2 regions of the Micromonospora sp. NPDC005163 genome follow, and region 2 is predicted to be linked to the other one. Evidence: riboswitches for the same ligand, from Rfam matches in the RefSeq annotation. Region 2 holds a riboswitch; the other holds the start of a gene.
The links. A riboswitch is a leader RNA that binds a small molecule or an ion and turns the genes downstream of it on or off. The one in region 2 is predicted to bind cyclic di-AMP.
Positions count from the first base shown of each region.

Region 1 (11,738 bases), on a different contig from region 2:
AACACCGCCGGCGGATAGCGCAGGTCGGGCGCGAGCCGGCCCATCCGGCGCAGGTGTCCGGCGTACTCGCGGTAGTCGCGGACGGGCAGGCTCCAGTCCTGGCAGAAGACCGCGAACGGGTACGGAGCCACGGCGTCGCCCGTCGACGTGTCGCCGGCCGGGGGTGCGGTCGTCGGCGCGGTGACGGCGTCCATTCTGGCGATCCACCCGGCCAGCTCCGGCCACCGGTGCGTCTCGTAGAGCTTCTTGTGGGCGAGCCGGCTCAGCTCGAACGGGGTGAGCGCCGCACCGGGCCGGTCCGGGTCGGTCAGCGTCCCGCGCGCGGCCCGGCCGTGCAGCCCGGCCCAGACCTCCCGGACGTCCCGCCCCCTGAGCGGGCAGCCGGCGGACCGGGCACACCAGGCGACGAATTCGTCGAACGCGCCTTCCGCGGTGACGGCCTGGGTGTCGAGGAAGGCACGGATGTCGAGGCTGTGATCCATCGCGGCCTCCAGCACCATGGCCCGGACGCGGTGCGGGAACAGCTCCGCGTACCGCTGCCCGAGCAGGGTGCCGTACGAGCTGCCGTGGAAGGTCAGCAGCCGCTCGCCGAGCGCGGCGCGGACCGCGTCGAGGTCGCGGGCCGCGCTGGTCGTGTCCACGTGGTCGTAGAGCGGCCCGGTCCGGGCCCGACAGTCGGCCCGCAGCAACGCGTTGCCGGCCAGCGTGGCGTCGAACTGAGCCTGGTCCGCTATCAGCTGCGGTTGCCGGGCGAGCAGGTCCGTCGAGCAGATCACCGGGTGGCTGCCGCCGGTGCCGCGCGGGTCGAAGCTGACGATGTCGAAGCGGCGGCGCAGCTCGGCGCTGAACCGGGAGCTGCCGGTCACCACCCGGTCGACCCCGCTGTCGCCCGGCCCGCCGGGGCCGAACACCAGTGCGCCGGTCCTTGCGGACGGGTCGGTGGCCGTCCGACGGGCCAGCGCCAGGTCGAACCTCTCGCCCCGAGGCCGGCGCCAGTCCACCGGCAGGGACAGCGTGCCGCACTCGGCGGTGGCGTCCCCGGGGCAGGGCCGCCAGTCGATGGTGGGGCCCGGTTGTGCTCGGGCGGCGGCCGGGCCGACCGGGGTCAGGCCGGTGACCGTGAGGGCCAGGGCGACCGCCCAGCCGACGGTGGATTTGCGTACGCGCAGCATGGAGTGCTGTCCTCTCCTCGAAGGAGCGTCACGGGAGAAACTCGCCCACCGGGCGAGGTGGTGCTGCTTCCACCGGGCCGTCGAGTAGCCGCTCGACGGCCCGGTCCTTTCGTGCGCCGGGTTCACTCGACCTCGCGCAGGACGCGTTCCAGCGCGCCCATCCGGGTCTCCATCCCGCTTAGCCGGCCGTCCAACGCCGCGAGCAGTCGGGCGTTCTCCGCCTGGGCCTGAGCGGCGGTCTCGGCGAGCCGGCGGTAGTCGTCCGCGCGGGCCGATTCGAGCCGGGCCCGTCGGGTCTTGGCGAGCTGCACGATGGTCACCGTGAACACGCTGATCAGCAGGGCGAAGATGCCGATCGCGCCGACCACCTCGGTCCAGTCGTGCTCGCTCATCGCTCCGCTCCGGGCTGCTCGGCCGAGTCGGGCACGGTCAGCGTCTCGACCGCCGCCGCGATGATCTCGGGGGTGAGTGTGAGCACGAAGGGCTCCACCTCGTAGTAGTTCATGGCTTTCCCGTCCTCCGACAATTCCAGGCGTGCGGTGACCAGCCCGGCCGCCGCCAGCTTCCGTAGGTGGACCTGCAACAGCGCCCGGCTGATGCCCAGTTGCCGGGCCAGCCGGCTCACGTAGGCGCGCTCGCGGGCCAGTGCGGCGACGACCCGCAGCCGGTGCGGGTTGGCCAGCGTGGCCAGCACCCGGACCAGGTCGTCACCGGTCGGCGGCGGAGCGGCACTCATAAGCAGCCCTTGCACATGCCAAGAGAAGTTAGCAGGTGCCGACGTGCGGCGACCGGGGTTCGGGAGCGAATCAGGGGGATCTCAGGGTCCACCGAGGGGCCGGACAGACAGCACGCCGGGCCGGTGAGATCACCGGCCCGGCGTGCGGAGTGCGTCGTACGTCAGCTCTTGAAGGCGTCCTTGATCTTCTCGCCAGCCTGCTTGAGCTTGGCTCCGGCCTGGTCGTTGCGACCCTCCGCCTCGAGCTGCTCGTTGTCGGTGGCCCGACCGGCGCCTTCCTTCAGCTTGCCGGCCGCATCCTCGGTGGCGTTGTTGATCTTGTCGTCGATACCCATGTGCCAACCTCCATCGCGAGCGTCGCTACGCCACCAGCAGTACCCCTGCCATCGCCGGTCCAACCATCCCGACTACACCCCGTCGACGGGGGCGGCCGGGCGGAACCGGCGCAGGCGCAGGCTGTTGGCCACCACGAAGACCGAGGAGAGGGCCATCGTGGCGCCGGCGATCATCGGGTTGAGCAACCCGGCAGCGGCCAGCGGCAGGGCCGCCACGTTGTACCCGAAGGCCCAGAACAGGTTGCCCCGGATGATGCCGAGCGTGCGCCGGGACAGCCGGATGGCGTCCACCGCGGCGTCCAGGTCGCCCCGGACGAGGGTGAGGTCCGACGCCTCGATCGCCACATCGGTGCCGGTGCCCATCGCCAGGCCCAGGTCGGCCTGCGCCAGCGCCGGGGCGTCGTTGACCCCGTCGCCGACCATCGCCACCGACCTCCCCTCGGCCTGGAGTCGCCTGACCACGTCGACCTTGCCGGCCGGCAGGACCTCGGCGATCACCTCGTCCACGCCCACCTCGGCGGCGACCGCCCGGGCCACGGTGACGTTGTCCCCGGTCAGCAGGACCGGGGTGAGCCCCAGGGCGCGCAGCCGGGCCACCGCCGCCCGGCTGGTCGGCCGGACCACGTCGGCGACCGCGAGCACACCGCAGGCCCGCCCGTCCCAACCGGCGACGATCGCCGTCCGACCGGTCGCTTCCGCGTCGGCGACCGCCCGCTGGACCTCCGGCGGTACGTCGAACCCGCGCTCGCGCAGCAGCCGGAGCCGACCGATCAGCACACTCCGGCCGTCCACCGTGGCGCTGACGCCCAACCCCTCGACGTTGGCGAAGCCGGTCACCGGGGGCAGCGTCCCGGCCTCGGCGGCGCCCGCCGCGACCGCCCGTGCGATCGGGTGCTCGGAGGCGGCTTCGACCGCCCCCGCGAGCCGGAGCAGATCGGCACGGTCCGTACCGGCCGCCGGCACGACGTTCACCAGGGTCATCCGGCCGGTCGTCACGGTGCCGGTCTTGTCCAGCACCACGGTGTCCACCCGCCGGGTCGACTCCAGCACCTCCGGTCCCTTGATCAGCACGCCGAGCTGAGCGCCCCGGCCCGTGCCGACCAGGAGTGCGGTCGGCGTGGCCAGGCCGAGCGCGCAGGGGCAGGCGATGATCAGCACGGCCACCGCGGCCGTGAACGCGGCGGTCGGCCCAGCCCCGCTGCCGAGCCACCAGCCGAGGGTGCCCACGGCGAGCGTGATGACGATCGGCACGAACACGCCGGAGATCCGGTCCGCCAGCCGCTGCACGGCCGCCTTGCCGCTCTGGGCCTGCTCGACCAGGTCGGCCATCCGGGCGAGCTGGGTGTCCCCGCCGACCCGGGTGGCGGTGACGACGAGCCGGCCGCCCGCGTTGATCGTGGCACCCACCACGCCGTCGCCCGGGCCGACCTCGACCGGGACCGACTCGCCGGTGAGCATGCTGGCGTCGACGGCCGACGTGCCCTCGTCGACCACGCCATCGGTGGCGATCTTCTCGCCGGGGCGGACCACGAACCGGTCACCGACGGCGAGCTGGTCCACCGGGATCAGGGTCTCCACCCCGTCGCGGAGCACCGCCACCTCCTTGGCGCCCAGTTCGAGAAGGGCGCGCAGGGCGGCGCCGGCGGTCCGCTTCGAGCGGGCCTCGAAGTAACGGCCGGCGAGGATGAACACCGTCACCCCGGCGGCGGCCTCCAGGTAGATGTTGCCGGCGCCGTCGGTGCGGGTGATGTCGAAACGGAACGGGTGGGTCATGCCGGGCATCCCGGCGTCGCCGAGGAAGAGCGCCCAGAGCGACCAACCGAACGCGGCGAGGGTGCCGAGCGAGACCAGGGTGTCCATGGTCGCCGCGCCGTGCCGCAGGTTGGTCCAGGCGGCCCGGTGGAACGGCAGCCCGCCCCAGACCACCACCGGGGCGGCGAGCGTCAGCGACAGCCACTGCCAGTAGTCGAACTGCCAGGCCGGCACCATCGCCAGCACGACCACCGGCACGCTGAGCGCCACCGACACCCAGAGGCGGGTACGCGGGCCACGCAGCGCGTCCACCGGCTCCTCGGCGGTGGAAGGTGGGGACGGCAGGGACGCCGTGTAGCCGGTCTTCTGCACCGTGCCGATCAGGTCGTCCGGCGTGACGCCGTCGACGTACCGGACAGTGGCTTTCTCGGTGGCGTAGTTGACGGTCGCGCTGACCCCGTCCATCCGGTTCAGCTTCTTCTCGATCCGGGCGGCGCAGGCGGCGCAGGTCATTCCGCCGATCGCCAACTCGATCCGGTTCGGCGCCTCGGGCAGCGGTCTGCTGGTGGTGGTCATCATCTGGTCCCGTCAGTTGTGCCCGTGCCCGGGGATGCCGTGGTCGGCGTCCCCGGTCGGCGCGGGTCCGCTCGGGGTGGGATCGGTCGGGGTGGGATCGCCACCGGTCGTCGGTGCGCCGGTGGGCGGGGTGGGCGAGGTGCCGGCGACCACGGTGAACTCGGCGGTGTGCACCGACCCGCCGTGCCGGAAGTCGAGGTAGAGCCGGTAGCTGCCGGCCGAGGGCACCTCGGCGAGGAAGGTGACAGCCGGACCGGGCGGGGTGCGCCCGTCGCCGGGTGTCCCCTCCGGGTGCACGTGCAGGTATGCCAGGTCACCCCGGCGCAGCGCCACGAGATGGCCGTACGCGCCCAGGTAGGGCTCCAGGTCGGTCACCGGCCGCCCGTCCCGGCTGACGGTCAGTGTGAGCGGCGAGGTCCGGCCGGGCTGCACCGCGCCGGCCAGGGTGACCGTGTAGCCGTCGACGGTCGTGCTGGTCGCCGGCGCGGGCAGCGGCCGTTCGGCCAGCGTTCCGGGGACCGTCACGTCCACCCCGAGGGTCAGCGGCTCTCCCCCGGTCGGGGCGAAGTCGGCGAACGCCCGCCACTGCCCGGGGCCGGCCAGTGGGGTGGCGACGCGCCACGTGCCGTCCGGGGCCAGGTCGGGATGCACGTGGCGGAAGCCGGAGAGGTCCCGCCGAGCGACGATGAGATGCATCCGCTTGTCGTGCGCCACGTCGAACCGGGTCACCGGTCGGCCGTCCGGGCCGCCGATCCGAAAGGCGAACTCGCCGGCCGGCGCGGCGACCGGTTCGAGGGTGTAGCCGCGGTCGGCGACGAGCAGGCCGCCGGGGAGCCGGTCGGCCGCCTCATCGTGCTCTCCGTGGCCGGCCGGGCCCGGCTCGTGGGCGGCCCCGTCGTCGTGCCGGTTCTCGGCGACCGGGGCGGCGGGACCGGCCACCTGACCGATCCCGTACGCCGCGCCGAAGACCGCCGCGAGGCCGAGGGCGAATCCGCCCAGTCTGGTCACCGTATTCATGCCGGGCCTCTCGATCAGGCGTCGACGAGGTCGTAGCCGGCCTCGTCGACGGCGGTCCGGACGACTTCCACGTCCAGCGGCTGGTCACTGCTGACGGTGACCCGGCCGGTGGCCAGGTCGACCTGAACCTCGCGCACACCCGCGATGGCGCCGACCTCGGCGCTGACCGAGCTGACGCAGTGCCCACAGGTCATGCCCTGCACCTGGTACGTCGTGTTGACCATCGAACCGTCTCCCTCCGCCACCTCCGAGCCTATACCCCCCAGGGGTAAATCGAAGGCGGACGTCTGTCCTTGTGTTGTACCGGTACCCGGTGGGGGTATCCCCGACAGAAAGGGACAGTACCATACCCCCCAGGGGTAGGCTACCCTGGTCGCCATGACCGCACCCACTCCGATCCGCGGATACACCGCCAGCAAGGATCAACTGCTCGCGCGGCTCCGCCGTGTCGAGGGGCAGGTCCGGGGCATCGAGAAGATGGTCGACGACGACCGCTACTGCATCGACGTGCTCACCCAAATCTCCGCGATCCAGGCCGCGCTGGACAAGGTGGCGCTGGGGCTGCTCGACGGGCACGCGCGGCACTGCATGCACGAGGGCGCCGCCGAGGGCCGGGCCGACGAGATGGCCACCGAGATGATGGCGGCGGTCGGCCGGCTGATGAAGCGCGGCTGAGACCGGGTGACGCTCGCCCGGTCCGACCGGACCGGGCCGTCACTCGGTCTCCGGGTCGAGGCGTACCCCACGCAGCAACTGGGCGTTGAGCGCCACCACGATGGTGGACGCGGACATCAGCACCGCGGCCAGCGCCGGGCTCAACGCCACCCCGGCCCACGCCAGCACCCCGGCCGCCAGCGGCAGCGCCACCACGTTGTAGCCCGCCGCCCAGGCCAGGTTCTGCCGCATCTTCCGGTACGACGCCCGCGAGAGCCGGACCACGGCACCGACCCCGCGCGGGTCCGACGAGGCCAGCACCACCCCGGCGGACTCGATCGCCACATCGGTGCCCGCGCCGATCGCGATGCCGACGTCCGCCCGCGCCAGCGCCGGCGCGTCGTTCACCCCGTCGCCGACCATCGCCACGGTCAACCCCCGCCGCTGAAGCTCGGCCACCCGGCCGTCCTTCTCCGCCGGCAGCACCTCGGCGAAGACCTCGTCGACACCCCGCCGGAAACCCAGGTCGGCGGCGACCGCCTCGGCCACCGGACGGGCGTCACCGGTGATCATGGCGATGGCGCGGACGCCCGCGGCGCGCAGCTCGACGATGGCCTCCCGGGCCTCCGGACGTACCTCGTCGGTCAGCGCGAACGCGCCGAGCACGGCGTCCGGCGGCCGTACCAGGTACAGCACCGCGGCGCCCCGCGCCGACCAGTGGCCGATCGCCGCCTCCAGCTCGGCCGGGAGCGACAGGCCCAGCTGCCGCAGCAGCGCCGGACCGCCCACCGCGTACTGCGTACCGTCGACGGTGGCCTGCACCCCGCGCCCCGGCAGCGACCGGAACCCGACGGCCGGGGCCGGTCCGACGCTCCCGGCCGCCGCCACGATCGCCCGAGCCAGCGGATGCTCGCTGTCGGACTCCACGCCGGCCGCGATCCGCAGCACCTCGTCCCGCGCGACGCCGGGTGCCGTCGCCAGGTCGGTGACCACGTGCTCGCCCCGGGTCAGGGTGCCGGTCTTGTCGAACAGCACCGCGTCGACGGTCCGCATCCGCTCCAGCGCCAACCGGTCCTTGACCAGGATCCCGGACCGCGCGGCCAGTGCGGTGGAGAGCGCGACGACCAACGGAATGGCCAGCCCGAGCGCGTGCGGGCAGGCGATCACGAGGACGGTGACCGCGCGGACCACCGCCTCGTCGGGCCGGCCCAGCGCGGTCCAGACCAGCACGGTCAGCACGGCGGTGCCGGTGGCCAGGTAGAACAACGCGGCCGCGAACCGGTCCGCCAGCAGCTGGGCCCGCCCGCCGGAGCGCTGCGCCTGCGCGACCATCCGCTGGATGCCGGCGAGCGCGGTCTGCTCACCCAGCGCCTCGACGCGGACCCGGATCGCCGAGTCGGTGGCGACGGTGCCGGCCACCACCCGGTCCCCTGCCGACCGGGCGACCGGACGCGACTCTCCGGTGATCATCGACTCGTCCAGCTCGGCGCCGCCGTCGACGATCCGCCCGTCCGCCGGAACCCGCCCACCCGGCCGGACCAGCACCACCTCGCCGACCCGCAGCTCGGTCACCGGCACCGGCTCGACCCGCCCGTCCGCCGCCACCCGCTCGGCATCGTCGGGCAGCAGCGCGGCCAGTGCCGCGAGCGCGCCCCTGGCCTGACCGATGGCCTTCATCTCCTGCCAGTGCCCGAGCAGCATGATGGTGACCAGCGCGGCAAGCTCCCACCAGAAATCCAGGTCGAAGGCGCCCACGCTGGTGGCCAGTGACGCGGTGTAGGCGACGGTGATGGCCATCGCGACCAGCAGCATCATGCCCGGCGCCCGATCGCGGACCTCGCGGACCGCGCCGACCAGGAACGGCCAGCCGCCCCACCAGAACACCACCGAGCCGAGCACGGGCCCGACCCAGGACCGGCCCGGGACGTCCAGCCCGAGGCCGAGCCGGTCCAGCACCAGGTGGCTGGTCAACACCACCGGCACGGTGAGCACGAGGCAGACCCAGAACCGGCGGCGGAACATCGCCGGATCGTGCCCGGCGTGCTTGTCGTGCTGATGTGGCCCGCCGTCGGCGTGTCGCTGGTGGCCACCGGGCCCGGCGTGGCGCTCGTCGGCGGCGGGACGATCGGGGTCGGGCGGCGACGGAGCGGGCATGACTCCAACATGCCGGTCCGGAACCCGCCACGCGAGCGGTTCGACCACCCGACACTCCGGCACGACCTGCGTCCCCGGGTCGGGCTGGTTAGCATTCCGACGATGGCCCTCCGGATCCCGCTACGCAGTTGGGCAGAGGTGCCGCCACGTTGTGGCGTCACCTCCCGCCGACCGGGCCGAGCTTTCACCCTGCGTGGTCACGAGGTCGCCGTCCAGCGATCCGGCGCGCTCGTCGCCGCTTTCCCGCGGCGGCGGTGAACCGACCGGCCCGTCGGCACGTACCCCGCACCGGATCGTTGGGAGTCTCGCATTGGGTTCCGACCACACCCGCTCCGCTCCGTCCGCCCCACCCCGGGTGCGACGGATCCTCGTCGCGACGGTGGTGCCCCTCTTCGTCGCGACCGTGCTCGCCGCGGTCGTGCTCTGGCCTCGCGACGGGTCACCGCGGACCGACGGCGGTGCGAACGTGCCGCGCTACCACGGCACGGTGACCCGGGTGGTGACCGAGCCGTGCCCAGCGGCGGCGCCGAACCCCGAGGGCACACCGAGCGTCGGGGACGGGCCGTGCGGCACGGTGGACGTCCGGGTGAACGACGGGCCGGCCTCCGGCCAGCGGATCCAGACACCCGTGCCCGCCGGACCCGGCGCGCCCCGGGTCGAGGTCGACGACGAGGTCATCCTGGTGGAGCTGACCGACCCGACCGATCCGACCGCCAGCAGTTGGAACATCGCCGAACACCAGCGCGGCGCGCCGCTGCTGTGGCTGGCGGTGATCTTCGCCGCCGCGATCGTCGCGTTCGGCCGGTGGCGGGGCCTGGCCGCTCTGGCCGGGTTGGCCGCCAGCTTCGCCATCCTGCTCACCTTCGTGCTGCCCGGAATCGGCGCCGGCCGGTCGCCGCTGCTGGTAGCGGTGGTCGGTGCCGCGCTGATCATGTTCGTGGTGCTCTACCTGACGCACGGGGTCAGCGCGCAGACCTCGGTCGCGGTGCTCGGCACCCTGGGCAGCCTGGTCCTCACCGGCGTACTGGCCACCATCGTCAGCGGCGCCACGCACCTCACCGGCTTCGGCAGCGAGGACGCCACCACCCTGTCGATGTTCCAGGCCGACGTGGACCTGCACGGCCTGCTGCTCGCCGGGATCATCATCGGCTCGCTCGGGGTGCTCGACGACGTGACCGTCACCCAGGCGGCCACCGTGACCGAGCTGGCCAACGCCAACCCCGGGCTGACCCGGTTGCAGCTCTACCGGGCGGCGACCCGGGTCGGCCGGGCGCACATCGCCTCCACCGTCAACACCATCGTGCTGGCGTACGCGGGCGCCTCGTTGCCGCTGCTGCTCCTGCTCACCGCTGACTCGCGACCGATCGGGCAGATCCTGACCAGCGAGTTCCTCGCGCAGGAGATCGTCCGCAGCGGGGTCGCCACGCTCGGGCTGATCGCCGCCGTACCGCTGACCACCGGGCTGGCCGCGATGGTGACCGCAGCCGGCCGGCAGACCACCGCGCCCGCCGCCGAAGCGCCCGCCCCGCGACCCCAGCCCGACCGCGCCGAGGCACTGGCGGCGCTGAGCTCCCCGCGCACGGATCGGCCCGACCTCACGTCGCCCGACCCGACGCGGACCACACCCTCATCCACCGCCACCGACCGGTGGCCAGAGCCGAACAGGAGCACGGATACGGCATGGTGACACTCCTCAACGTGACCACGTCGGGCGTCCGCCCTGAGAACCGCATCACTGGTCACTCAGCGCCATGGCGAAATGACGCTTTTAGTCGGTATCAGGGCGTAGCTCAGCCGGTGGGCTCTCGGGTAACCTCACTGCCGGTTACCGATGAAGGCGCGAAGCGGCGCCTGCGGTGCCACCGCCCAATCGCCAACCGGCGAGCCGGGAACCCAGGTACGTGGGGTGAATCCGCGACAGCGGTAGGGGCCACTTCCGCCCCGAACCCGTCAGCTAACCCGGTCGGCGGTCGACGGAAGGGAACATTGTGACGGCACCCCTACGCCGCTGGTTGACACCCGTGGTGGCCGTGATCGCCGCACTGACCGTGCTCGCCGGGCCCCTCCCGGCGCAGGCCGCCCCGACGACCCCCACACCGTCCGGGCACGAGGAGGACGGCGAGCCCCAGTTGCTCAACGACGTGATCGAGCAGACCAACCGCAAATTCTCCGCGGCCAAGTCCAAACTGAACACGTCGAAGAAGAAGCAGCTGCAGCTGGCGCTGGAGGTCGACCGGGCCAAGGCCGACCTGAACGCACTGGCGCCGCAGGTCGGGCAGATCGCCGCCCAGTCGTACCGCACCGGCCGGATCGGCCCGCTGGCGATGCTGCTGGAGAGCGAAGCCCCGGACTCGTTCGTCCAACGTGCCGCCGCGCTCGATGAGATGAACATGGTCAACGAGAAGAAGCTCGCCGAGGTCAACGCGGTGAAGACCCGCGCTGAGCAGGCCAAGCTGGCCCTCGACGCGGAGGTCCGCGAGCAGCAGAAGCAGACCGCCCTGATGGCCAAGGAGAAGCGCGAAGCGGACAAGGCCCTCGCCCTGGTCGGTGGGAAGGGCTTCACCGGCGGGCTGGTGTCGGCCACCTCACCGGTCGCCCGGCTCGGCCCGGGCCGGACCGCCGACGGCGACTGGAAGTCCGAGTCGTGCAGCCAGAACGACCCGACCACGTCCGGCTGCGTCACCCCGCGCACGCTGCACGCGTACAAGGAGGTCAAGCGGGCCGGATTCAACCGGTTCGTCGGCTGCTACCGATCCGGGGGGCCGTGGGAGCACCCGAAGGGCCGCGCCTGCGACTGGTCTCTGCAGAAGAGCGGCTTCAGCCCGTGGCACAACGAGGACACCCGGACGTACGGCAACAACGTCGCCGCGTTCCTCATCCGCAACGCCGACCGGCTCGGCATCTACTACGTGATCTGGAACCGGCAGATCTGGTTCCCGGCGACCGGCTGGAAGTCGTACAGCGGGCCGTCGAACCACACCGACCACGTACACATGTCGCTGCTCTGACCCACGCTCTCCGTCGAGGGCCGTTCCGCGTGACGCGGAGCGGCCCTCGACGCGTTCAGGCGGCGGGCGCGGCCGGACCGACCGGCGTGCTGGCGTCGATCGGTCCGTCGAGCGTCGTGGCCGGCACGGCGGCCACCGGACGCACCACTCCGGCGGCCAGCCGGTACGACACCCCTACCACCGCGCACCGCCCCCGCTCCACCTCGGTGGCCAGCACGGGCGACTGCCCGAGCAGCGCCTCGACGGTCTGTGCGATGTGGATGTCGACGATGCGGCCGATGTCGTCCACCCCCTCCGCCTCGGCCCGACGCAGGCTGGGCAGCACGGCGTCGAC
Region 1 covers NZ_JBSFYP010000003.1:179,232-190,969, reverse strand. The annotation lists gene ACWD6N_RS04305 (alpha/beta hydrolase) at 1-1,172, opposite strand, end outside; gene ACWD6N_RS04300 (hypothetical protein) at 1,295-1,564, opposite strand; gene ACWD6N_RS04295 (ArsR/SmtB family transcription factor) at 1,561-1,908, opposite strand; gene ACWD6N_RS04290 (CsbD family protein) at 2,070-2,243, opposite strand; gene ACWD6N_RS04285 (heavy metal translocating P-type ATPase) at 2,316-4,571, opposite strand; gene ACWD6N_RS04280 (hypothetical protein) at 4,584-5,588, opposite strand; gene ACWD6N_RS04275 (heavy-metal-associated domain-containing protein) at 5,603-5,812, opposite strand; gene ACWD6N_RS04270 (metal-sensitive transcriptional regulator) at 5,967-6,263, shown strand; gene ACWD6N_RS04265 (heavy metal translocating P-type ATPase) at 6,303-8,396, opposite strand; gene ACWD6N_RS04260 (YibE/F family protein) at 8,707-10,083, shown strand; cyclic di-AMP (ydaO/yuaA leader) riboswitch at 10,250-10,380, shown strand; gene ACWD6N_RS04255 (coiled-coil domain-containing protein) at 10,385-11,404, shown strand; gene ACWD6N_RS04250 (carbonic anhydrase) at 11,460-11,738, opposite strand, start outside.
Region 1: linked by a shared signal. The riboswitch ahead of ACWD6N_RS04255 (coiled-coil domain-containing protein) and the one ahead of ACWD6N_RS09385 (C39 family peptidase) in region 2 are both predicted to bind cyclic di-AMP.

Region 2 (11,738 bases):
GGCCTTGTGACCGTTGTTCAACGCCGTGTAGTCGGCCTCCTCGTAGAGGTCGGCGGCGTCGACGTCGGCGGGCACGTCCTTCATCACCCGGTGCGGGATGTCGAAGTAGCGGGCCAGTTCCAGGGTGCGCGAGTCGTGCGCGAACAGGTACCCGGGCGTGCCGGCGACCAGCGCGGTGATGGTGCCGTGGATGCGGGTGCCGAAGGCGAAGTCGAAGCCGGCGAGGTAGTCCATCCAGGTCCACGGGTCGAGGAACATCCGCACCTTGTCCTCGGTGAACAGCGGGTGCGAGCTGTGGATCGGGATGGTGCTGGTCTTCCCCCGGTCCTCCGGGGCGTCGCCGTAGAGCAGGGTGCCCAGGGTCTTCAGGTCCTGCGGGAGGTAGCGCAGGTTGGGGTAGCGCTGCTGGTGCGAAGCGATGATCTTCCCCATGGACTTCACGTACGGCGAGACGGTCAGGGCGACCTTGTCGTGCGGCTCCAGCGCCGCCTTGCCCTTCTCCACCCCGAGGGTGTCGCCGTGCAGGAACATCGACGGGCAGCCGATCACGTCGACCGCCGAGAAGCCCAACGTGCGCAGGTAGCCCTCGGTGATCTCGCCGCGTACGCCGATGCTGTGCGAGCGGTCGAGCACCGCGCGGACGAACCGGCTGACCACACCGTCGATCGGGCGCAGGTACTCCCGGTCGCCCGCGACATTCGTCTGTACGCCCACCCCCAGCACCACCACCGGGATCTTCAACCGCTCGACCAGCTTGGTCATCGCCTCGATGCGGTGCGCGTAACTGCGGCGGAACGCGTTGGCCAGCGGGATGACGTAGACGTCGTACTGCTCGTTGATGCGGTCGACGTCGCGTAGGTCGACCTTGAAGCCGGTCGAGGTGATCTCGGCGGTGCTGGTACGCAGGATCTTGTGCGCGGCGTGGCTGAAGACCAGGTTGCCGCTGTTCTCGCCGATCCAGTTGCCCTGAAACGTCTCCTCCGGGGAGTAGACGTCGAAGGGGCCCTTCTTCGCCCGCATCAGAATCCGCTGGTGCATGGGGCTCCACCTCTCGTCTGCTGGCGCCCGGGCACAGCACCGCCCAGGCCTGGACAGGCGGGCGAGCCGTCACCTCCGGTCCCGGAATATTAGGACACGCGTCAGCCGGAACATACGCAGGCGTCACCATCGGCGAGGTGACGGGTGCCGACCGCCGCCGGTACGGTGCCCGGTCGGGCGGCACCGGGACCGCCGGCGCCGGGTCGGCTCCCGTCCTGCCGCGCCAGCGGAGCGGGACAGCCGACACCGAGCGCCGATCGGCGTGCGCCGACCGCTGAGCGGCCCGCCGCTCGACGTCCACGACGAGCGTCCGCGCTGGTCAGATCCGGCGGCGCGGCGGTATCCGACACGCCCGGCGTCGATGCGCCCGGACGGCACCGGCGGTAGCGTGGGGGCGTGCCTCCCGTCGCGCTCACCTGTCCGCTGTGGTGGGTGGCGCGCTGGGCGACGCGGATGCTGACCAGCCTCGCCGTGGTCGCCGCCCTGGCCCTCGGCTCGGGCGCGTCACCCGCGTCGGCCGCCCCGCCCGCCTCGGCCGTCCCGCTGCCCACCTCGGTGGTGTCCTCGGGCTCTCCGTCGTCCGGATGGGTCGCCCCCACGGGCGCCGCCGACCTCGCGGCTCCGGTCGCCGTCGACCACACCGCCCCGCCGATCTCGCCGGACGCGCCCGCCGCGGCACCCGCCGTCGAGGCCGCCGTGCCGGCGGAGGCCGGCGCCTCCGCGATCGGGACCGGTCCGCAGCGATCGCCGCGCACCGCCGATCCGGCCACCCGGGCGTCCCGGGCCCCGCCGAGGCTCTGAGCCACCGGGACGACGTCCCGCCACCGCGCCTGTCGAATCACGTACCTCCGCACACCCCGCCCGTCGGCCCGTGGCCCGCCACGGTGAATCCCGGCCCGGGTCGGCCGTGCGGCTCCCCACCGCAGCGATCTTCCCCCCGAGGTGCCGTTCATGGAGACCGTCCTCTACCGGTTCCTGACCGAGGTTCCGCAGGCCGCCGCCATCTGGTCGGCACTGCTCCTGTTGGCCCTGACCGTGCTCACCGTGCTGATCGCCCGCCCCGAGCGGGACCGGCCGACCGACGAGGAGTCCCCGGCGCCCACGGCCCGGGAACTGGCCGCCGTCGAGGCGGCGGACCTGCGCCGGTACGCCGAGGAGGTGGCCGTCGCCGCCGCCGGCGCGGCGCAGACCGCCCGCCGACGTCGCGCCGACTGGCTGGCCGCGCAGGAGGCGGCCGAGCGGGCCTGGGCCGGGTACGAGGAGGCGGACCGCGCCGCGCGCCGCTTCGCCGGCGCCGGTTCGCTGCCCACCCCCCGCACGCCGCGCTCCCCGACGGAGTACGCCGCCCGGGAGCGCTACCTGCACCGCGCGGCGATGGCGGCGCACTGGCGCGGCGACCTGTCGATGCGTCAGCTCACCGACGTTTTCGCACACCGCAACGGCTGGGATCCCCGGCGACACCCGGTCGAGCAGGAGGTGCTGCTGAGCCGCGCTGTCCGGGACGGCAGGTGGGTCGAGCACCGGGCCGCCGCCGAGCGCGAACGATCCACGTGGCGCGATGCCGAACTGGCCGCCGAGGCGGCCCGCACGCTCGCCGAGGAGGCGTGGGCAGCGGCGGCCCGGTTGCGGCCGGTCCGGATGCCGGTCCGACCGGCGCCGACCGCGGCGGCCCGTGCGGCGACCGCGGCGCGCTGGCGCCCGGCGCGGGTGGGCTGACCGGAAATGTCCCGACCGGAAGCGTGAGCCCGGTCACACCGACGCCGGATCGGGCAGCTGGAACGGTCGGGCGCAATGTTCGCGCAAATGCGGCGGCATTGTCGACGGCCTGTCCGGTTGTCGACCGGAGGCGCCGCCGCAACCGGTTGTCCCATCGAGTCACGTCAGTGGCAATACGCGCAGAAATTGGCGCTCGATTTCAGGTTTACGCAGGTGAACCTGGCTTGGCAGGGCTTGAGCCGGCCAGTAGTGTCGTCCCGTCCGGTGCGGTAACCGATCGCAAGAGGCGACGCCGCGCCGACCCGCTCAATCGTGATCAACGAACCGGGGACCCATCAGTTAGTCCGGGGTGAATCTGCGAGCCACGGCCCGCGGTAGGGCGATCTTCCCGCCCGAATCCGTCAGCTAACCCGGTAGGCGGTGTCGGAAGGAGTTCCATCCTCGTGCAGCACCTCTCCACCCCTCGGTTGTTCCTCCGCCTCCACGGCGCCGCGGTGCCCCCGCTCATCCGTCCGGTGAGCTGACCCTCCGGGTCACCGCCTCTCCCGCCCGGCCACGCCGGGCACAACCCTGAGCGGTTCACCACCCGCGGACCACGGTCCGCGCGCTGGCGCCTGCCCGGATATCGGTCCGGCCCGGTGTGCCGCTCTCCCCCCGATCCGTGGAGGACCCCGTGAAGCACACCCTGAAGCGTCAGCTCCGTCGTCTCGCCACCGAGCGCCCCTACCAGATCGTCGCCGCCTCCGCCGCGGCCCTGGCGCTCGCGACCACCACCGGCGCCCTGATCGCCGGCACCGACGACGCCCCGGCCAGCCAGCACACCGCGACCACGGTCGCCGAGATGCGCAGCGACACCGTCGCCTCCCGCGGCGAGGCTCGCGTAGCGGCCCCCTCGGCCAGCACCTCGCCGAGCACCGCCACCCCGACGGCCAGCGCCGCGTCGCCCGCCGCCAAGGCCACCGGCAACCCGGACCTGACCCGTAAGCCGGCGCCGAAGCCGCCCGCGACCAAGGTGCTCGACTACGACTACCAGGCGCAGAACACGTACTACAACTGTGGCCCGGCGGCCACCCGCAACGCGCTCAGCGCCACCGGGATCGACCGCACCCAGGACAAGCTCGGCGTCGAGCTGGGCACCACCGAGATGGGCACCAACTCGGCCCTGGACACCACCCGGGTGCTCAACGCCGAGGTGAAGGGCTCCCCGTACCGGACCCGGATGTTCGCCGGCGCGCCCAGCCCGGCCCAGATGGACCGACTCCAGGCCGACGTGGTCGCGGCGATCACCGCCGGCCGGGGCGTGGTGGCCAACATCGCCGGCGACGCCACCGACACCGATGGTGGCTGGCACTCCTACGGCGGCGGGCACTACATCGCCGTGGTGGGCTACAAGGACAACGGCCGGACCGTGCGGATCGCCGACTCGGCGAACGCCGCCGATCCGTCGTACTGGATCACAACGATCGACCTGGCGAACTGGATCGCCACTCGGGGTTACTCCGCCTGACCCGGGCGCAGCCGCCGCGGGCGCCGTCCCCCACAAGGGGCCGGCGCCCGCGGCGTCTTTTCATGTGGTCGACAGCCGGTGAAGCCGTACCGCGCGAGGTGGTTCGCCGTCGTGCCGCCGACGAGGACTCTCGTACCCGTCGGCGAACCGTGGGAGACTGCGGCCGTGGTGGATGAATCGCGTGGTCACACCAGCCGCGGGCCGGTCCTGCTGCTGCTGCACGGGATGGGGGCGACCGGCGACGTCTGGCTGCCCTGGGCGCCGCTGCTTGAGCAGCACTGGCCGGGGCGGTGGCTGGCACCGGACCTCGCCGGTCACGGCTGGTCGGCGCCGCTGCCGTCGTACTCCTTCGCCGGGTTCGCCGAGCGGATCGCCCACGGCCTCGCCCCCGACGACCGGATCGTCGTGCTCGGGCACTCGCTGGGCGGGGTGGTCGGCCTGGCGCTGGCCGCCCGCGCCGCCGGATCGCCGGTGGACGCGGTGGTCGGGCTGGGCATCAAGGCCGTCTGGTCACCCGACGAGCTGACCCGCGCCGCCGAACTCGCGACCCGCCCGATCAGCTGGTTCGCCAGCCGCAGCGAGGCGGCCCGTCGCTACCTGCGCGTCTCCGGGCTCGCCGGTCTGCTCCCGCCGGACCACCCGGTGGTGGACGCCGGGCTGCGCCAGGTCGACGGCCGGTGGCGGCTCGCGATGGATCCGGCCGCGTTCGACGTCGGCGATCCCGACCTCGCCGCGCTGGTGGCGGCGACCGACGTGCCGGTGGTGCTGGCCCGCGGCGAGCAGGACCCGATGGTCACCGACGCGCAGCTCAAGGAGTTCGGCGTACCGGTCGTCACCCTGCCCGGGCTCGGGCACAACGCGCACGTGGAGAACCCGGGGGCGGTGCTGGCGCTGCTGGACGCGTACCGCTGAGCCGTCCGGCGGCGGCCCTAGACCGGTGCGGAGGCGGCGAGGGTCTTCGCCGGCGCCAACTCCCGGCGGGCGGCGGTCAGGAACGCCTCGGCGTACGACTCGACGGGGAAGTCACCCAGGTAGCGACGGCGGGTGACCCAGCGCTTCTCGGCCGCCGGATCGGTGTCCAGCAGAGCGGTCAGCACCTCGTCCACATTCGACATGTCCCGGCGCAGCACGTAGCCCGCCCCGGACAGCGGGAAGTTCTCCACGAACCGCTCGCGCTCGTCGCCCATGTCGGTGACGGCGTACGGCTTGCCGGAGTAGAGGTAGTCCGAGATCACCCCGGACACGTCGGAGACCAGCGCGTCGGACCGGTTGACGCATTCGGTCAGGCTCAGCTCCCGGGCCGCCGCGCCGACCACGTGCTGCCGCCCGGTGCGGGCCCGGTCGGCGAGCAGCAGCTCGGTCAACCGGCCGAGCTGCCGGGCCGAGGCCGGGTTCTGCGCGGTGTACGGGTGAGCCCGCAGGATCACCGTCGCGCCGCGCTCGAGCAGCCGGCGCAGCAGTTCCTCGGCGACCGGCAGCGAACAGTAGTCGGCGTCGGCGTGGTGCCCCGTCCAGGTCGGGGTGTAGAGCACGATCGGGTGGGCCAGGCCGCGCACCGGCTCCGGGCGTACCTCGATCGCCTCGACCTGCGGGCGGCCCACCACCACGAACTTCTCCGCCGGGATCTGCACCCCGGCGCGGGCGTACCGGTCGATCGCCGCCGGGCCGGCCACGAAGATCCGGTCGAAGATCCCCGACACCGGGTTGGCGCTCGGCGCCTTGTCGCTGTCGCCGTGGTGCAGCTGCACGTGGGTGAGTTGGGTGAACCGGATGCAGTGGCTGTTCTTCGCCCCGTGGTTGACGTAGAACGCCGCTCGCAGGCTCGGAACCAGCGCCTCGTCCATCGCCCGGAGGGTGGGGCAGTAGACCACCGGTGCGCTGGTGGCGGCGGAGATCGGCCCCAGGAAATCGGGCTCGCGCACCACGACCATGAACGGCCGGCCGATCCGCTCCAGGTACGGCAGCCACATGGTGACCTGGTACTCCGAGCCGGGCGGTGCGGAGAAGTAGAGCAGGAACTCCGGCTGGTGCCGGCGCAGCGCGCGGGCCACCGCCCCACCGCCGGCGGCTGGCCGGAAGCGACGCCGGGCCAGGTCCAGTGCGACCGCTCCGGCGCAGGCGCCCACCAGCAGGCTGGCGACCAGCGCCACGGCGGCGGGCAGTGCCACCGCGGCGGCGAGAGTCACCGCGCCGAGCAGCCCGAGCAGGGCGGTGCCGAGCTGGTCGGCGATCAGCGGCGTCCAGGCCCGCACGGGCAGGTTGGCCACCCGGATCTCCAGGTTGCCGGCGGTCCGCAGCGGCCCCACCAGCAGCACCAGCCCCAGCAGGACCAGCGCGGTGGCGACGAGCGCCGGGTCGAGCCCGTCGTCCAGCCGCCGGGAGTATCCGACCAGGACGGCGGCGCCGATCAGCGCCGTCTCGGCGACGAGGTCAGCGCCGGGTCGGATCCGCTGCTCGGCGGCCGCCGCGACCAGTGCGGCGACGGCCAGCGCCAACCCCCATCCGGTGGCGCCGGTCAGCGCCACCGCGACGAAGGCCAGCACGGCCAGGCCGGTGCTCAGGCACCGGGCGGCCAGCTTTCGGACCAGATCACCACGCATGTCGCTCCGTTCGCTGCCGTCCCGGGTCCGTCGCCGTCAGTCAGCTCACGGAGGCCGCACCGGCCGGCGAACCGACCCGACCCGACCCGGACTGGGCCGGCACGGTCGGGGAGGGACCGTCGCCGGGCGCCCGGCGTACGTCGATCACCTGGCCGGTCAGGTCGGAGATCAGCACGTCGAGCGAGGACTGGGCGACGGCCTCCGCGGCGAGCAGGGTGTGCTCCGGCTCCTCGCCGAAGGCCCGCGTCCGCATCGGGGTGGCGGTCCGCTCGGGGTTGATGCAGTTGACCCGTACGCCGACGTCGGCCCACTCGTCGGCCAGTGCCTGGGTGAGGTTGACCAGGGCGGCCTTGGTGGCGGAGTAGAGCGCGTAGCGGGCCCGCCCCCGGGTGTACGAGCTGGAGGTGTAGAGCAGCAGCTGGCCCTTGGTCTGCTGGAGGTACGGCAGGGACTGCCGGGCGATGGTCACCGGGCCGACGAAGTTGACCTGGAGCAGCCGGTCCATCGTCTCCTCGTCCATCTCGGCGAGGGCGCCCTTCTCCAGGATCCCGGCGGTGACCACCACGTGGTCGATCCGGCCGGTGGCCTCGAACGCGGTCTTCAGCGCGGCCTCGACGTCCTCGGCCCGCTCTACGTGCGTGCCGGTGGTGGAGCGGCTGAACGGGAAGACCTGGGCGCCGAGGCGCCGGGCCAGCTCGGTCAGCTCGTGGCCGATGCCGTAGCTGCCGCCGAACACGACGATGGTGCGGCCGGTCAGCTCCTCGGTGTAGCTGCGGTGGTCGGTCAGCCGGGGCGCCTGCGCGGCGGCGAGCTGGAAGAGCTTGTCCGCCAGGTGCACGTCGACCGGGTGGGTGACCTTGATGTTCTCGTCCGAGCCGTCGATCACCTTGATCGGGGTGCCCGGCAGGTAACGCAGCACCACGCCGCAGTCGTCGGTGGCGGCGAAGTCCGGATCATCCTCGGCGATCCGGTACGCCTCGCGGATGGTGGGGGAGCGGAACGCCTGCGGGGTCTGCCCGCGGCGCAGCCGGGAGCGCACCGGGATGTCGGTGATGCAGTCGTTCTCGTCCACCTGGATGATCGTGTCGGCGGACGGGATGGCCACGTCCACGGCGTCGTAGGTCCAGAGCGCGTTGACGCACTCGCGCACGATCCGGCCGCTGAGCAGCGGGCGCACCGCGTCGTGGAAGAGGATGTTGCAGTCCGCCGGGCCGACCGCGTCCAGCGCGATCCGGGTGGTCGCGTTACGGGTCTCGCCGCCCTCGATCACCTTGGTGACCTTGCGCAGGCCGGCCTTCTCGACGATCTGCCGAGCGTCCTCGACGTGCCCGGTGGCCATCAGCACGATGATCTCGTCGATCTCCGGCGCGGCCTCGAAGACCGCCAGGGTGTGCTCGATGATCGGCTTACCGGCGATCTTCAGGAGCTGCTTCGGGATGCCGAGGCCCAGTCGGGTTCCGGTGCCGCCGGCCAGCACCACGGCCACCGTCCGCGAGGGCCGCCAGGGTGCCGGGCTCTCCGGTGTGGCGTCCGGGCCAGTGGTCTGGTCCTGCGTCATTGCCGGATCCTCACTTTCAGGGATGCGTTTAACGGAAGGTTCCGCCCGGGCGGCGACGGAATGAACCTTAACGCGCGAACCGCGTCGCCCCAACGCGGGCGACGCGGGTACATGGCGCCATGTCGATGCCGGAGGTTCGCCGGCACTCTACTTGCTGTTGGCGTACGCCTCGTATGCCCGGATCACCTCGTTGGTGGGCCCGTCCATCCGCAGGACGCCGGATTCCAGCCAGATGGTCCGTTCGCAGGTGTCCCGTACCGAGGAGAGCTGGTGGCTGACCAGGAACACCGTTCCGGCACCCTCGCGCAGCTCCCGCACCCGCTGCTCGCTGCGCTTGCGGAAGCCTTTGTCGCCGGTGGCGAGCGCCTCGTCGATGAGCAGCACGTCGTGCTTCTTGGCGGCGGCGATGGAGAACCGCAGCCGGGCCGCCATGCCGGACGAGTACGTGCGCATCGGCAGGCTGGCGAAGTCGCCCCGCTCGTTGATCCCGGAGAAGTCGATGATCCCTTCGGCCTGCTGGGCCACCTCGTCGGGGTGCATCCCCATCGCCAGGCAACCGAGGGTGACGTTGCGCTCACCCGAAAGGTCGTTGAGCAGGGCCGCGTTCACGCCCAGCAGCGAGGGCTGCCCCTGGGTGTGGATCGCGCCCCGGTTGACCGGCAGCAGGCCGGCGATGGCCCGCAGCAGGGTGGACTTGCCGGAGCCGTTGCTGCCGATCAGCCCGATCGCCTCGCCCCGGTACGCGGTGAACGAGACCCCTTTCACCGCGTGCACCTCCCGCACGTTCGGCGCGGACGTGCGCTTGACCAGCCGGCGCAGCGCGGCCACCGGCGTGGTGCCGCCGGCGGCACCCTTGTGCACCCGGTAGATGATGTGCGCGTCGTCGACCACCACGGTGGGGATCCGTTCCTGCGCCAGAACGGGCAGGGAGACGGTCGCCTCGTCGGTGGCGTGCATTTGATCAACCACGGCCGTACTCCTGTTCGCCGCGCCAGAAGTAGATGTAGCCGCCGATCCCGCCCACCAGCGCCCAACCCGCCGCGACCAGCCAGAGCTGGGTCAGCGACTCGTTGAGCAGTGGCGGCTGATCGAGCAGCGCGTAGCGGGCCAGCTCGATGTAGACCAGCAGCGGGTTGTACTGGACCAGCGTGGTCGCCCAGCCGGGCAGCCGCTCGAAGAGGCTGACGCTGTAGAGGACGCCGGAGCCGTACATCCAGGTGCGCATGATGAACGGCATGACCTGCTTCAGGTCGCTCGCCTTGGCGCCCATCCGGGCCACGAACAGCACCACGCCGGCGTTGAACACCGCCTGCAGCAGCAGGGCCGGCACCAGCATCAGCCACTTCAGGGTGAGCGGCTCGCCGGTGACCAGCACGATGCCGATCAGGACCAGCATCGAGGCGAGCAGTTGCTGGAACTGGGTCACCGTGGTGGACAGCGGCAGGCTGGCCCGGGGGAAGTGTAGGGCCCGGATCAGCCCCAGGTTGCCGCTGATCGACTGGGTGCCGGCCAGCACCGCGCTCTGGGTGAAGTTGAAGATGAACAGGCCGGTGGTCAGGTAGCCGATGAAGTTCGGGATCTTGTCCTGCTCCAGCACCACCCCGAAGATCAGGTAGTAGACCGCGGCGTTGGTCAGCGGGGTGAGCACCTGCCAGAGCTGGCCCAGCCTGGCGTTGCTGTACGAGGCGACCAGCTTGGCGTTGGCGTACGCGGCGATGAAGTGCCGGTAGGCCCACAGTCGGCGGCTGTACTCGACGAGGGTGGGTCGCTCACCAGCGACCCGGAGCCCGTGCCGAGCGGCCAGCTGCGCCTGGGTCAGGCCCGTGTCAGGGTCGACCAGCGCGGTGGTGGCCATGAAAGGGGCACTCCGATCTTTCGTGCCGACGGGTTGCTCGCGACGATGGAATCCTAGTGGGAGCTGGTGCGCGGAGCGCCGCCTCGTCGCTGCGTGGACAGTAGTCCGAAACACGTCGGGACGCAACCGTACCGTCGTTGCGCTACTCTGGTCGTCGTGAGCTGCGAGAAGAGTCCCTGGTGACGACCGAGAAGAGGCGGGCCCCGGCCGGTGCGGCGGTGCTTCGTGGTGAGATCACCACGGCCATCCGGCGCGCGCTGATGCAGGAGCTCGCCGCGGTCGGCTACGGCCGGCTCTCCATCGAGGCGGTGGCCCGACGGGCCGGCGTCAGCAAGACGGCGATCTACCGGCGGTGGAGCTCCAAGCTCGACCTGGTGCTGGACATCGTGGCCGCGGCCGCGCACGGCAAGCTGCCTGTGTTGGACACCGGCACCCTGCGCGGCGACCTCGCGTTGCTCTTCCAGGCGGTGGCGCACGCGCTGCGGCATCCGCTGGCCTCACAGATCATTCCCGATCTGCTCGCTGAGGCCGCCCGCAACCCGACCATCGACCAGACCCTGCGTCAGGTGCTGCACGCCCGCCAGCAGGAAATCGGCGGCCGTCTGGTCGCCCGCGCCGTGCAGCGCGGCGAGCTGCCTGCCGACACCGACCCGGACGCCGCCGTCGACCTCATCATCGGCCCGCTCTACTGGCGGCTCGCCATCGCCCGCGGTCCGGTCACCGACACCTACCTCGACACCCTGGTCGAGTCGGTGGCCACCGGGCTCGGCGCCGAACCTGCCGTACCCCGGCAGCGGGGCATTGTGGCTCCGTCGACGGGCGCCTGACCGCTCTGCCGTCCGCGACCCGGCGCTCTCAGCGCGGCGCGTCGACCGGAAGTCGGGAGACGATGTGCCGGGCGATCTCCAGCGAGCTGGTCGCGGCCGGGGAGGGTGCGTTGAGCACGTGCACCTGCCGGTCGGCCTCGACGATCAGGAAGTCGTCCACCAGGCCGCCGTCGGGGAGGATCGCCTGCGCCCGCACGCCGGCGCCGGCCCGGACGATGTCAGCCGGGGTCAGCTCCGGCACCAGCCGGGCCAGGCTGTCCGCAAAGCGCTTCTTCGACAGTGACCGGGTCACCTCGGTCAGGCCGTAGCGGTAGTGCCGCCGACCCAGCGCCCAGAGACCGCGGTAGGAGAGCTCGTCCCAGATGTCACGAGGGTTGATCCGGCCCCAGGAGTAACCCTCGCGGGCGGTGGCCAGCACCGCGTTCGGGCCGGCGTGCACGCTGCCGTCGATCATCTTGGTCAGGTGCACCCCGAGGAAGGGGAACTGCGGGTCCGGCACCGGGTAGATCAATCCCCGCACCAACCCCTGCCGCTGCGGGACCAGCTCGTAGTACTCGCCGCGGAACGGCACGATCCGCACCGGCGTCGGCACGCCCGCCAGCCGGGAGATCCGGTCGGCGTGCAAGCCGGCGCAGTT
Region 2 covers NZ_JBSFYP010000009.1:45,545-57,282, reverse strand. The annotation lists gene ACWD6N_RS09400 (polysaccharide pyruvyl transferase family protein) at 1-1,038, opposite strand, end outside; gene ACWD6N_RS09395 (hypothetical protein) at 1,435-1,839, shown strand; gene ACWD6N_RS09390 (hypothetical protein) at 1,990-2,754, shown strand; cyclic di-AMP (ydaO/yuaA leader) riboswitch at 3,048-3,189, shown strand; gene ACWD6N_RS09385 (C39 family peptidase) at 3,416-4,261, shown strand; gene ACWD6N_RS09380 (alpha/beta fold hydrolase) at 4,427-5,173, shown strand; gene ACWD6N_RS09375 (CDP-glycerol glycerophosphotransferase family protein) at 5,191-6,861, opposite strand; gene ACWD6N_RS09370 (bifunctional cytidylyltransferase/SDR family oxidoreductase) at 6,902-8,419, opposite strand; gene ACWD6N_RS09365 (ABC transporter ATP-binding protein) at 8,567-9,376, opposite strand; gene ACWD6N_RS09360 (ABC transporter permease) at 9,381-10,274, opposite strand; gene ACWD6N_RS09355 (TetR/AcrR family transcriptional regulator) at 10,493-11,101, shown strand; gene lhgO (L-2-hydroxyglutarate oxidase) at 11,130-11,738, opposite strand, start outside.